4 regions of the Novosphingobium sp. ZW T3_23 genome follow, and region 3 is predicted to be linked to each of the others. Evidence: predicted binding sites of a transcription regulator. Region 3 holds the regulator's gene; each other region holds the start of a gene.
The links. The regulator LexA, encoded in region 3, represses DNA repair genes until DNA is damaged. The targets are predictions, from matches to a motif close to GTTCCNCNCTTGTTCT.
Positions count from the first base shown of each region.

Region 1 (2,200 bases), on a different contig from region 3:
TTCGGCCTTGGCTTTTCGGAGCGCTTCAAGTGCAATGCCGAACGAGGTGTCTTCGAAATTCTGACCCTGGTCTTTCCAGGGACCGCTAAAGCCGTCGATGTAGACGACATCCGGGTAAGCACTGGCGACCTTGAACACCAGCCGTTCGACATAGTCGGCCAGAAAGTGATGTTTCACATAGGCCTGTTCCCGGCCAGCGTAGTTCGACAGATCGGGACGCATCAGGCGGCTCGCGAAGCCACTGCGACGGGAAGGTCGTTCCACTCTCGCCCGTCGAGTTCCCGCCCGCCTGACTTCGGCCGGATCCCGCCCCACTGCTTGAAGAAAAAGGCGATGCCCTGGGCAGTGCACTGATCGCGGATCTCTCGCGCCCATTCAATCGCCATCGGTCGCGCTCCGGGCCCGCTCTCGCCGCCCGCAATGACCCAGTGGATTCCGAGAAGGTCGACCTCGCCGACAGCACCGATGAGCGGTTCGACGGATAGAAACCGAACGCCTGCAGGCGATTGGCGCAAATGCTCGATCCGCGCGCCTGAAGCGCCGTTCTCGACTGAAACTCCCAGCCAGATATGCGCCGGCGGTGTCGCGTCGCGGTATCGCCGTGTGAGGTAGTCGCGCATGCGCGAACTGCGCTTGGTTAGCACCTGGAACACGTGCCAGTCCGCCTTTTCCATGGTCTCGAACACACGGTCGATGAATTCGCCCGGAACCTTCTTGTGGAAGAGGTCACTCATCGAGTTGACGAAGATCATTCGTGGCCGCTTCCACGCTATTGGCTGTTCAAGGCGCTCAGGTCGCAGAACTAGATCGAAGCCGCGTTCAAATGGATGTCCGGCAACGTTGCGCCAGCGTTCGGAGAAACGTTCGGCGTAGCAGTTATCGCAGCCTGCGGTGATCTTCGTGCAACCGGTTACCGGGTTCCACGTCGCATCGGTCCATTCAATAGCGCTGCCGTCTGACATTCTTACCCCACAGGAACATATATGGAACAATGCCACATTTTTGCTTGCGTTGCAATGCTGATAGGCGGTGTCGCTGAAATGGGTGAACCCGTGGGAGTAAACTGGGACCAGCCATGATGTGCTACCTGCGGGGCCAAATACGGCACTGCATCAAAAGGCTGGACAGAAGACTGCACCGGACCAATTCGCTAAAATATGAAATTGCACTTGCAACGCGCGAGCCATGCGCAGAGGACCGTCCGCACCCGGGCAACCAAATTTGGCGGCTAAACGACCGACAGGGGCCGGCCGTGATAGGAAGGGCTTGGGACTAGGCGACGTTCATTACCTAGGGCGGAATGGCAGCTCACCGCAGCATACCGGTCATAGGACACTCGATTTCATTTTCGCCCGAATGAACGTTGTTCAGCATAAACTTCGCTCCAGTCATTTTTGAGACTGACCACCGTGATGCCAAATTCTTCCGCGCGATCGAGAGCCTCTGCTAAAGGGCTTACGGCAAAGTCCCGATCGTAAGCAAACTCCCGCTGTCCATCATCATGGTGAAGCAGAAGAGCCAGTCGCAGTCCGCTTCCCGATGACGTGTATCTGAGCATCGCGAGATCGCCGTCGGAGTTCCCAAATGCGAAGATCGGCCGGCGACCAATATGAAGAGCGATATTCTGCACCTTAGCTTCCCGGTCATCGAAGCTTTGCAATTCCGCAAGTTTCAGCAAGCCTATTTTCCCGTCGGAGACTTCCATTCGGGTCCTGACGCTTGACCCAACAACCTGCGAGCGAGCGATCCCGTAGACCTCTTCAGAGAATGCACGAATGAGGTCGATCCCCCCACCTGACACGATGAAAACGCGAAAGCCATTCTGCCTTAGATATTCCATGAGCTCGAGCTGCGGGCGATACACCAGATCGACGAAACGCTGCCCGTTTGTGGGATTTCTTGCGTGAACCAGCCAATCGCGTGCGTGGACGTGAAAATCGTCTTCAGTCATGCCCGCGTGCGTGGCCGAAGCGACTTCAAAAAAGCCCTGCTTTCCAACCTGCTTGATTCTCCCAATATCGTGCTCGAGGAACGCCTTGTATGGCTGGCGCTCTTTCAGGCCTGGATCTTCGGCCGCCATCTTTTGAAGCTGATCCCGCCCAAAAAAGAATTGGGTTTGAAGAGGCTGCTCGCACCACAGCGTGCCATCGTTATCGAAAGTCGCGATCCGATCTTCGGCCGGGACAAACTCACTTCCATT
Region 1 covers NZ_JBJDRF010000076.1:14,990-17,189, reverse strand. The annotation lists gene tcmP (three-Cys-motif partner protein TcmP) at 1-222, opposite strand, end outside; gene ACI3K3_RS23445 (DUF5131 family protein) at 222-962, opposite strand; gene ACI3K3_RS23440 (HAD family hydrolase) at 1,343-2,200, opposite strand, start outside.
Region 1: a site for LexA is predicted at 975-990, ahead of ACI3K3_RS23445 (DUF5131 family protein). Genes of this name have one in related genera too.

Region 2 (2,200 bases), on a different contig from region 3:
CTCCGCCCTTCCGCTCCGGCGCGAAAGTGCCGAGGGTCTTGGTGAAGGCGACCTGTTCCTCGTCCGTGAAGTTCACCTGCGGGAAAACCAGAACGCCCCGCGCCTCAAGAAGCTCGCGGATTTCCGTGGCGACAGCGCCCGAAAGCAGTTCTTCGCGGGTGTTGAGCACGCGACTGCCGATCTTGGGCTTGATCTCCTCGGCCCGGAGCTTGGTCTGGGTTGCCACCGACATCTCTCGTATTCTCCCGTATCATGGTCTGCCGCCATAGCGACTCATGGGAGAACAATACGCCGCCTGAACACCAGTTCAAACAAATGTGCAATGCAGCCGCGATCTATCGCGCGGCCGGCCGGTACAGCTTAGGGCGCTTCTCAGGGATCTGCTCAACCAGGGGGCAGCAGTCTGTCCAGCCAGGACTCGACGATGGCGCGGGCCTGCTCGTGCCCATCTTCGACGCCGAGCGACTGTTCCATCACGATGCAGCGACCGATCCCGGCAAGGATAACCGAGAGACCCGCCGGATCGAACCCCTCCAGCGCTTTCAACCGATCGCCGAGGAGGTGCTTCAGAAGCTCGACCTGCCGCGCACGCATCGCAAAGCTGTGCTCCGCCATGGCCTCCCGAACGGCGGGACGATGGTTGGCCAGCGCCATGAATTCAAGCGACATCGCTGTCCGGCTGGTATCGACGAAAAAGCGCCAGAGCGCCCGCACGGGATCGTCGGAAGCCAGCGCGGAATCGATCATCCGGTCGCTGTCGGCTGCGCCCTGGCGGCACACTTCCAGAAGCAGGTCGTCCGTCGTGGGAAAGTAGTAGTGGACCAGCGATGGCTTCAGCCCCGCCCTGGCCGCCACGCGCCGGGTGCTGGCGGCGGCATAGCCCTCGTCCCTGATCAGTTCCACCGTCGCCTCGACGATGCGCGCCCGCGTCGCGGATGTTTCTGCCCCAATCCTGCGCGCTGCGCCTGCCATGCAATCTCCTGTGCCCGCCAGCCGCTCGGCACGGTCCGGTTCGATGTCCGCGCCTGACTAGGCTCTGCCAACGGCCAGATCAACCGGACGGTTCGGCTTGCGTTATGTTCCCTTTTTGTTCATATTTGTCCGATGCAAGTTCACAAGGGAAGAGGGGCCGTCAGCGGCCAGGCCAGCAAGCGCTTCAATCTTCCCCAACGGGAGGCGGACGGCGACTGGCTGGACGCAATGGAGGACATCGACGGTCCGGCCCGACACCCCGCCACCACCGTCACCGAAGAGCACCCCCGCTCGATCCTGTCGTTCAACAAGTCTCCCGACATTCCCTTCGACCGCTCGATCAATGCCTATCGGGGCTGCGAGCACGGCTGCATCTATTGCTTTGCCCGCCCGACCCATGCCTACCACGATCTGTCGCCGGGCCTCGATTTCGAGACCAAGCTGTTCGCAAAACCGGACGCGGCGAAGATGCTGCGCGAAACCCTGGCCAAGCCGAGCTACCGTCCCGCTCCCATAGCCATGGGCACCAATACCGACCCCTATCAGCCCATCGAAGGACGCTATCGTATCACGCGCAACCTGCTCGAAGTGTGCCTTGAGGCGCGGCATCCGGTCACTATCACAACCAAATCGGACCGGGTTCTTCATGACCTCGACCTGATCTCTCAATTGGCGCGGCGGAACCTGGTGGCGGTCGCCATATCGGTCACTAGCATGGACGCGAAGCTCTCCCGCCTGCTGGAACCGCGCGCAGCCGCGCCTGCAAAGCGGATAGCGGCGCTTGGCAAGCTGGCGGAAGCAGGCGTGCCGGCCCATGTCTCGATAGCGCCGGTAATCCCTTCGATAACGGATCAGTTCCTGGAGGACATCCTCCTTGCCGCGCGCGAACAGGGCATCGATCGCGCAACCTGGATCATGATACGCCTGCCCCACGAAGTGGCGCCGCTATTCCGCGAGTGGCTGGAGGCGCACTTTCCCGATCGCGCGAGCAAGGTCATGGCAACGATCCAGTCGATGCGCGGTGGGCGCGACAACGACCCCGAATTCTTCACCCGCATGCGACCCAGCGGTGTCTGGGCGGACCTGTTTCGTCGGCGGTTCAAGGTCGCCATGCAGCGCATGGGATTTTCCCGGCCGGAGATTTCGCTGGATTGTTCGGGTTTTCGCCGTCCTTCGCTGGACGGCCAGCTTTCGCTGTTATGAACGCCTTGCCCATCACCGCGCGTCC
Region 2 covers NZ_JBJDRF010000002.1:254,864-257,063, reverse strand. The annotation lists gene ACI3K3_RS02480 (TauD/TfdA dioxygenase family protein) at 1-232, opposite strand, end outside; gene ACI3K3_RS02475 (TetR/AcrR family transcriptional regulator) at 385-972, opposite strand; gene ACI3K3_RS02470 (PA0069 family radical SAM protein) at 1,105-2,175, shown strand.
Region 2: a site for LexA is predicted at 1,079-1,094, ahead of ACI3K3_RS02470 (PA0069 family radical SAM protein). Genes of this name have one in related genera too.

Region 3 (2,200 bases):
CGATTTCTGGCGCGTTGCGATCAAGCCGGGCAAGCCGCTGCTCGTCGCAACCCGCAGACAAGGCGCCCGCAAGCAGATCGTCATCGGTTTGCCGGGAAATCCGGTTTCCAGCCTCGTAACGGCCTACCTCTTCCTGCTTCCGGTGCTGCGCGCGCTCTCTGGCGCGTCCGGCGCGCTTGCCAGGCCGATTACGGCCCGCCTGTCGCAGCCGCTCCAACCCGGCAGCGCGCGTCGAGAGTTCGTGAGGGGCTGTTGGGACGGGGAGACGGTGCACGCGCTATCGCTCCAGGATAGCGGAGCACTGTCGTCGCTCGCAGCCAGCAACGTTCTGATCGATCGCCCTGCACAGGCCCCGCGCGCGGAAGTGGGGGACACGGTTCAGATGTTCTTGCTCCAAAATGGCGGTATTGCTTGACGATACCCTGTTCGTTGCATAATTGTTCCCTCAATGTTCACGAACGCGATACTTGAAAGGCTGCTGGCCTGACAGGGCTGTTCGTCGGACGGGATTGGGCCAAGTGCCGCAGAACACATGAGGCTAAGCAGATGTTGACGCGCAAGCAGCACGAGTTGCTCCGGTTCATCCAGGTCCGGCTTGAGGAAAGCGGCATTTCCCCCAGTTTCGAGGAAATGAAGGAAGCCCTCGACCTCAAGTCCAAGTCGGGTGTTCACCGGCTGATCTCGGCGCTTGAAGAGCGCGGCTTCATCCGCCGTCTCCCCAACCGCGCCAGAGCACTCGAAGTGCTTCGTCAGCCTGAAGATGCAACGAGCAAGCCGCCAAAGCCGGCGTCTGCCAAGGAAATCGCCTCGCGCGCACCGGCTGTTGGCCGTCCGGCGAACGACGTCATAGAAATCCCCCTACACGGCCGCATTGCAGCCGGTGTCCCTATCGAAGCGCTGGAAGGCCAGTCTTCGCTACCGGTACCCGCGGCACTTCTAGGTTCCGGCGATCACTACGCCCTCGAAGTGTCGGGGGATTCGATGGTGGAAGCGGGAATTCTCGATGGAGATTTCGCGCTGGTGAAGCGCACCACTACTGCACGGGACGGCGAGATCGTGGTCGCGCTCATCCGTGGAGAAGAAGCTACGCTGAAGTACCTGCGGCGGGAAGACGGAATGGTTCGGCTCGACCCAGCGAATGCGGCCTATGAGCCTCAGATCTACGGCCCGGACGAAGTAGAAGTTCAAGGCAAGCTCGCTGGGTTGCTGCGCCGGTATCACTGATCGGCAAAAGGGGGACGGAACGCCCTCCCCTGCCTGTCCAATGTCGTCACGCCAGCTAGTGTTGTACTTGCTTGAGCACGCCATTGCGCCACCATCCATGGTCGCCCTGCGTCTCGGCTACCGATGTCAGCCTCCGGTTTTTCAAATCAATCGTGACGCCTCCCGTACGGTCCAGCATTCGTCGATCGACCTTTAGCCATTTGGGACGGCATGTGGTTGGCAAGCGACGGTGCGCGATGACGATATCCGATCGCGCGCAGGCCCTTGCCAAGGCATCTTCCGGTACGGGCAGATCCCCTCTGGCGATCAGAAGATGGCGAGTGGAATAGCCGTCCTTGAGCGCCACTTTGCAGAAATCTTCGTTGCACTTGGCTTGAGGGTTGGAGCGCATCAATTCCGGATCATCCAGGACGCCGGCTGACTCCATGATGTTATCCAAGGCATAGTCGCTCGAACTGTCGCGTAAGGTAACAAGGCGCTCGCTGACAGGATCGATCCATGCCACGTGACGGCCGTTTCCAGAAATCATGACGTCCGGCGCCTGGATCATCATCAGCCCAAGGTATCCGGCAGCTATCGCAGCCAATCCCCAGAGACGTGCAAGGCTTTGAACCAGGCAAAGCCACAGCCCTCCGACCACGAACAGCATGAAGTGCCATTCGCCCATGCGCGGCATCACCTTTACGGCACCCGGCTGCGCGGCGACCCATCGCGCGATCTCCAACAATGCATCCACCGCATGGTGCGCCAACCACCAGACCGGCGCGCCAAGACCCACGACGTCTAATGCCAGCGCTAATGCGACCAGGGGCATGACGATCAGGGTCGTCAGAGGGATTGCAAGAAGGTTCGCGAAAGCCCCGTAAAACCCCGCGCGATGGAAATGGTACATCCCGATAGGCATCAGCGCCGCTTCGATGGCGATACCCATGACAAGCATGAGCGCGAAACTGCGGAGCGCCTTGGTTAAAATCGC
Region 3 covers NZ_JBJDRF010000011.1:52,645-54,844, forward strand. The annotation lists gene ACI3K3_RS08645 (molybdopterin molybdotransferase MoeA) at 1-415, shown strand, start outside; gene lexA (transcriptional repressor LexA) at 547-1,224, shown strand; gene ACI3K3_RS08655 (ComEC/Rec2 family competence protein) at 1,280-2,200, opposite strand, start outside.

Region 4 (2,200 bases), on a different contig from region 3:
ACGGCGCAAGGGCAGCACGGTGCTGGCGTCGGGAATCGGGCTGAAGGCCGAATAGTAGACGCGCTTGAGATCGAACTTTTCGTAAAGCGACGCCGCGCGCGAAACGATGTCGCGGTCGGTCGCGGCATCGGCTCCGACGATCATCTGGGTCGATTGCCCCGCGGGCGCGAAGGCAGGGGCGGAGCGAAAGCGCTTGCGGGCATCGGCGCCGTCCTCGATCGCGGAGCGCATGGTGCCCATCGCGCCTTCGATGCGGGCCTGCGACTTTTCGGGTGCCAGTCGCTGAAGTCCGCTGACGGTGGGCAGTTCGACATTGATCGACACGCGGTCGGCGTGGCGACCCGCCGCCTCCACCAGGGCCGCATCGGCATCGGGGATGGTCTTCAGGTGGATATAGCCGCGAAAATCGTGATCCTCCCGCAAGGATCGCGCCACTTCGACGATCTGTTCCATCGTATAGTCGGGCGTGCGGATGATGCCGGACGAGAGAAACAGCCCCTCGATGTAGTTCCGACGATAGAAATCCAGCGTCAGTTCCACCACCTCCTTCGCCGTGAAGCGGGCGCGGCGCACGTTGGAAGACTTGCGGTTGATGCAGTAATGACAATCGAAAATGCAGCTGTTGGTCAGCAATATCTTGAGCAGGCTGATGCAGCGACCGTCGGGCGCGTAAGCGTGACAGATGCCGCCGCCACCCAAAGTAGAGCCGATGCCCTTGCCATCCCGCGAATCCCGTTTCTTGACCCCGAACGATGAGCAGGAGGCGTCATACTTGGCGGCGTCTGCAAGGATGGTGAGCTTTTCCGAGATTTCGAGCGCGGGCATTTGTACGAAGCCTTGTGTTCCGCGCCGAAGTCAGCGTGGGTCGAAGCTGTAAAATGGCCGATCAGCGAAACCGATGCAATCGAAATGTTCCTATCATGTTCTATTTTTGCGATCGTTTGCGGTCGATCGCGAGGGGAGATCAGTTCATGCGTTCTGCATAGCGATCGAGCGCCGCGCGGGGACTTTCCGGCCAGCGTGAAAGCACCAGAAGACGCTTGTGCCCGGCACCGATGGCCAGTTCGTCCGTCACGCCCATCCCGCCGTGAAATTGTACCATTTCGTGTGCCAGGGCGATCGACGCTTCGCTGATCCAGGCACGCGCGCCGCTGACCGCTTCCGCGAAGCCGCTGTCCTGGTGCGATACCAGCGCCAGGTTCAGCAGGGCACGGCTCTGCTCGATAGCGGCATATTGCGCGACCATGCGATGCTGGATAGCCTGGAAAGAGCCCAGTGCCGCGCCGAACTGGTCACGCGTGCGGACATAGTCGAGCGTGTCCTGGAACATCCGCTCCATCACGCCCAGCGCTTCGGCGCAGCGTGCCAGATTGGCGAATTGCTGTGCCTCGTCGATCTCGGCAATGCCGCCGTCGAGGCGGTGGTCTTCCGGAACCAGCACGCCTTCCAGCGTCAGCGCAGCGGCGATGGAGCCGTCCGCCAGCGGCCATTCGCGCCGCGCGAGGCCGGGGGTGTTGGCGGGGACCAGAAACAGCGCGATGCCTTGCGGATCGTCCGGTGCGCCGGTGAGCCGGGCGGAAACGATGTAGCCGTCCGCACCGCCGCCCGAGATGCAATAGGGCTTGGCGCCATCGATTCGATAGCTCCCGTCCTGCTCCCGCGCGGAGGTTTCCACCCATGGCGAGCTATCGCGCGCGTCTCCTTCGGCATGGGCCAGGGCAAGGCGCTTCTCTCCGGATAGAAGCCCGTCCAGCCACGGGCCTCTCAAGGCTTCAGGCGCGGTCAGCGCGAACAGGCGGCCGGCCAGGACCGAGGCTTCCGCCAGAGGCTCCACCACCATGCCGCGGCCGAGTGCCTCGAATATCGTGGCGATGCCGGTGGCGTCGAGGCTGAGGCCGCCCACTTCCTCGGGAAAGGGCGCGGCGATCAGCCCCAGTTCGCCCAGCAAGGCCCAGTTCTTCCCTGAAAAGCCGCCGGGCTCGGCCTGGAAGATGCGCCGTGTCGTGTGATCGTATGTGTTGGCGACGAAGCGCTCGGTCAGCGCCTTGAGCATTTCCTCGTCTTCGTTGAGGTCGAAATTCACGTGGCTCTCCCGTCTGTCATACGGGTGTAGCACCTGCCGTGGGAGCTGCTCCGCTGGGCAAAAGACTAGGGCCGGGGGCACTGTTTTTGGGCTTTCGGGCAATTGTGCAGCCCGCCG
Region 4 covers NZ_JBJDRF010000051.1:22,627-24,826, forward strand. The annotation lists gene ACI3K3_RS20250 (putative DNA modification/repair radical SAM protein) at 1-825, opposite strand, end outside; gene ACI3K3_RS20255 (acyl-CoA dehydrogenase family protein) at 965-2,083, opposite strand.
Region 4: a site for LexA is predicted at 912-927, ahead of ACI3K3_RS20250 (putative DNA modification/repair radical SAM protein). Genes of this name have one in related genera too.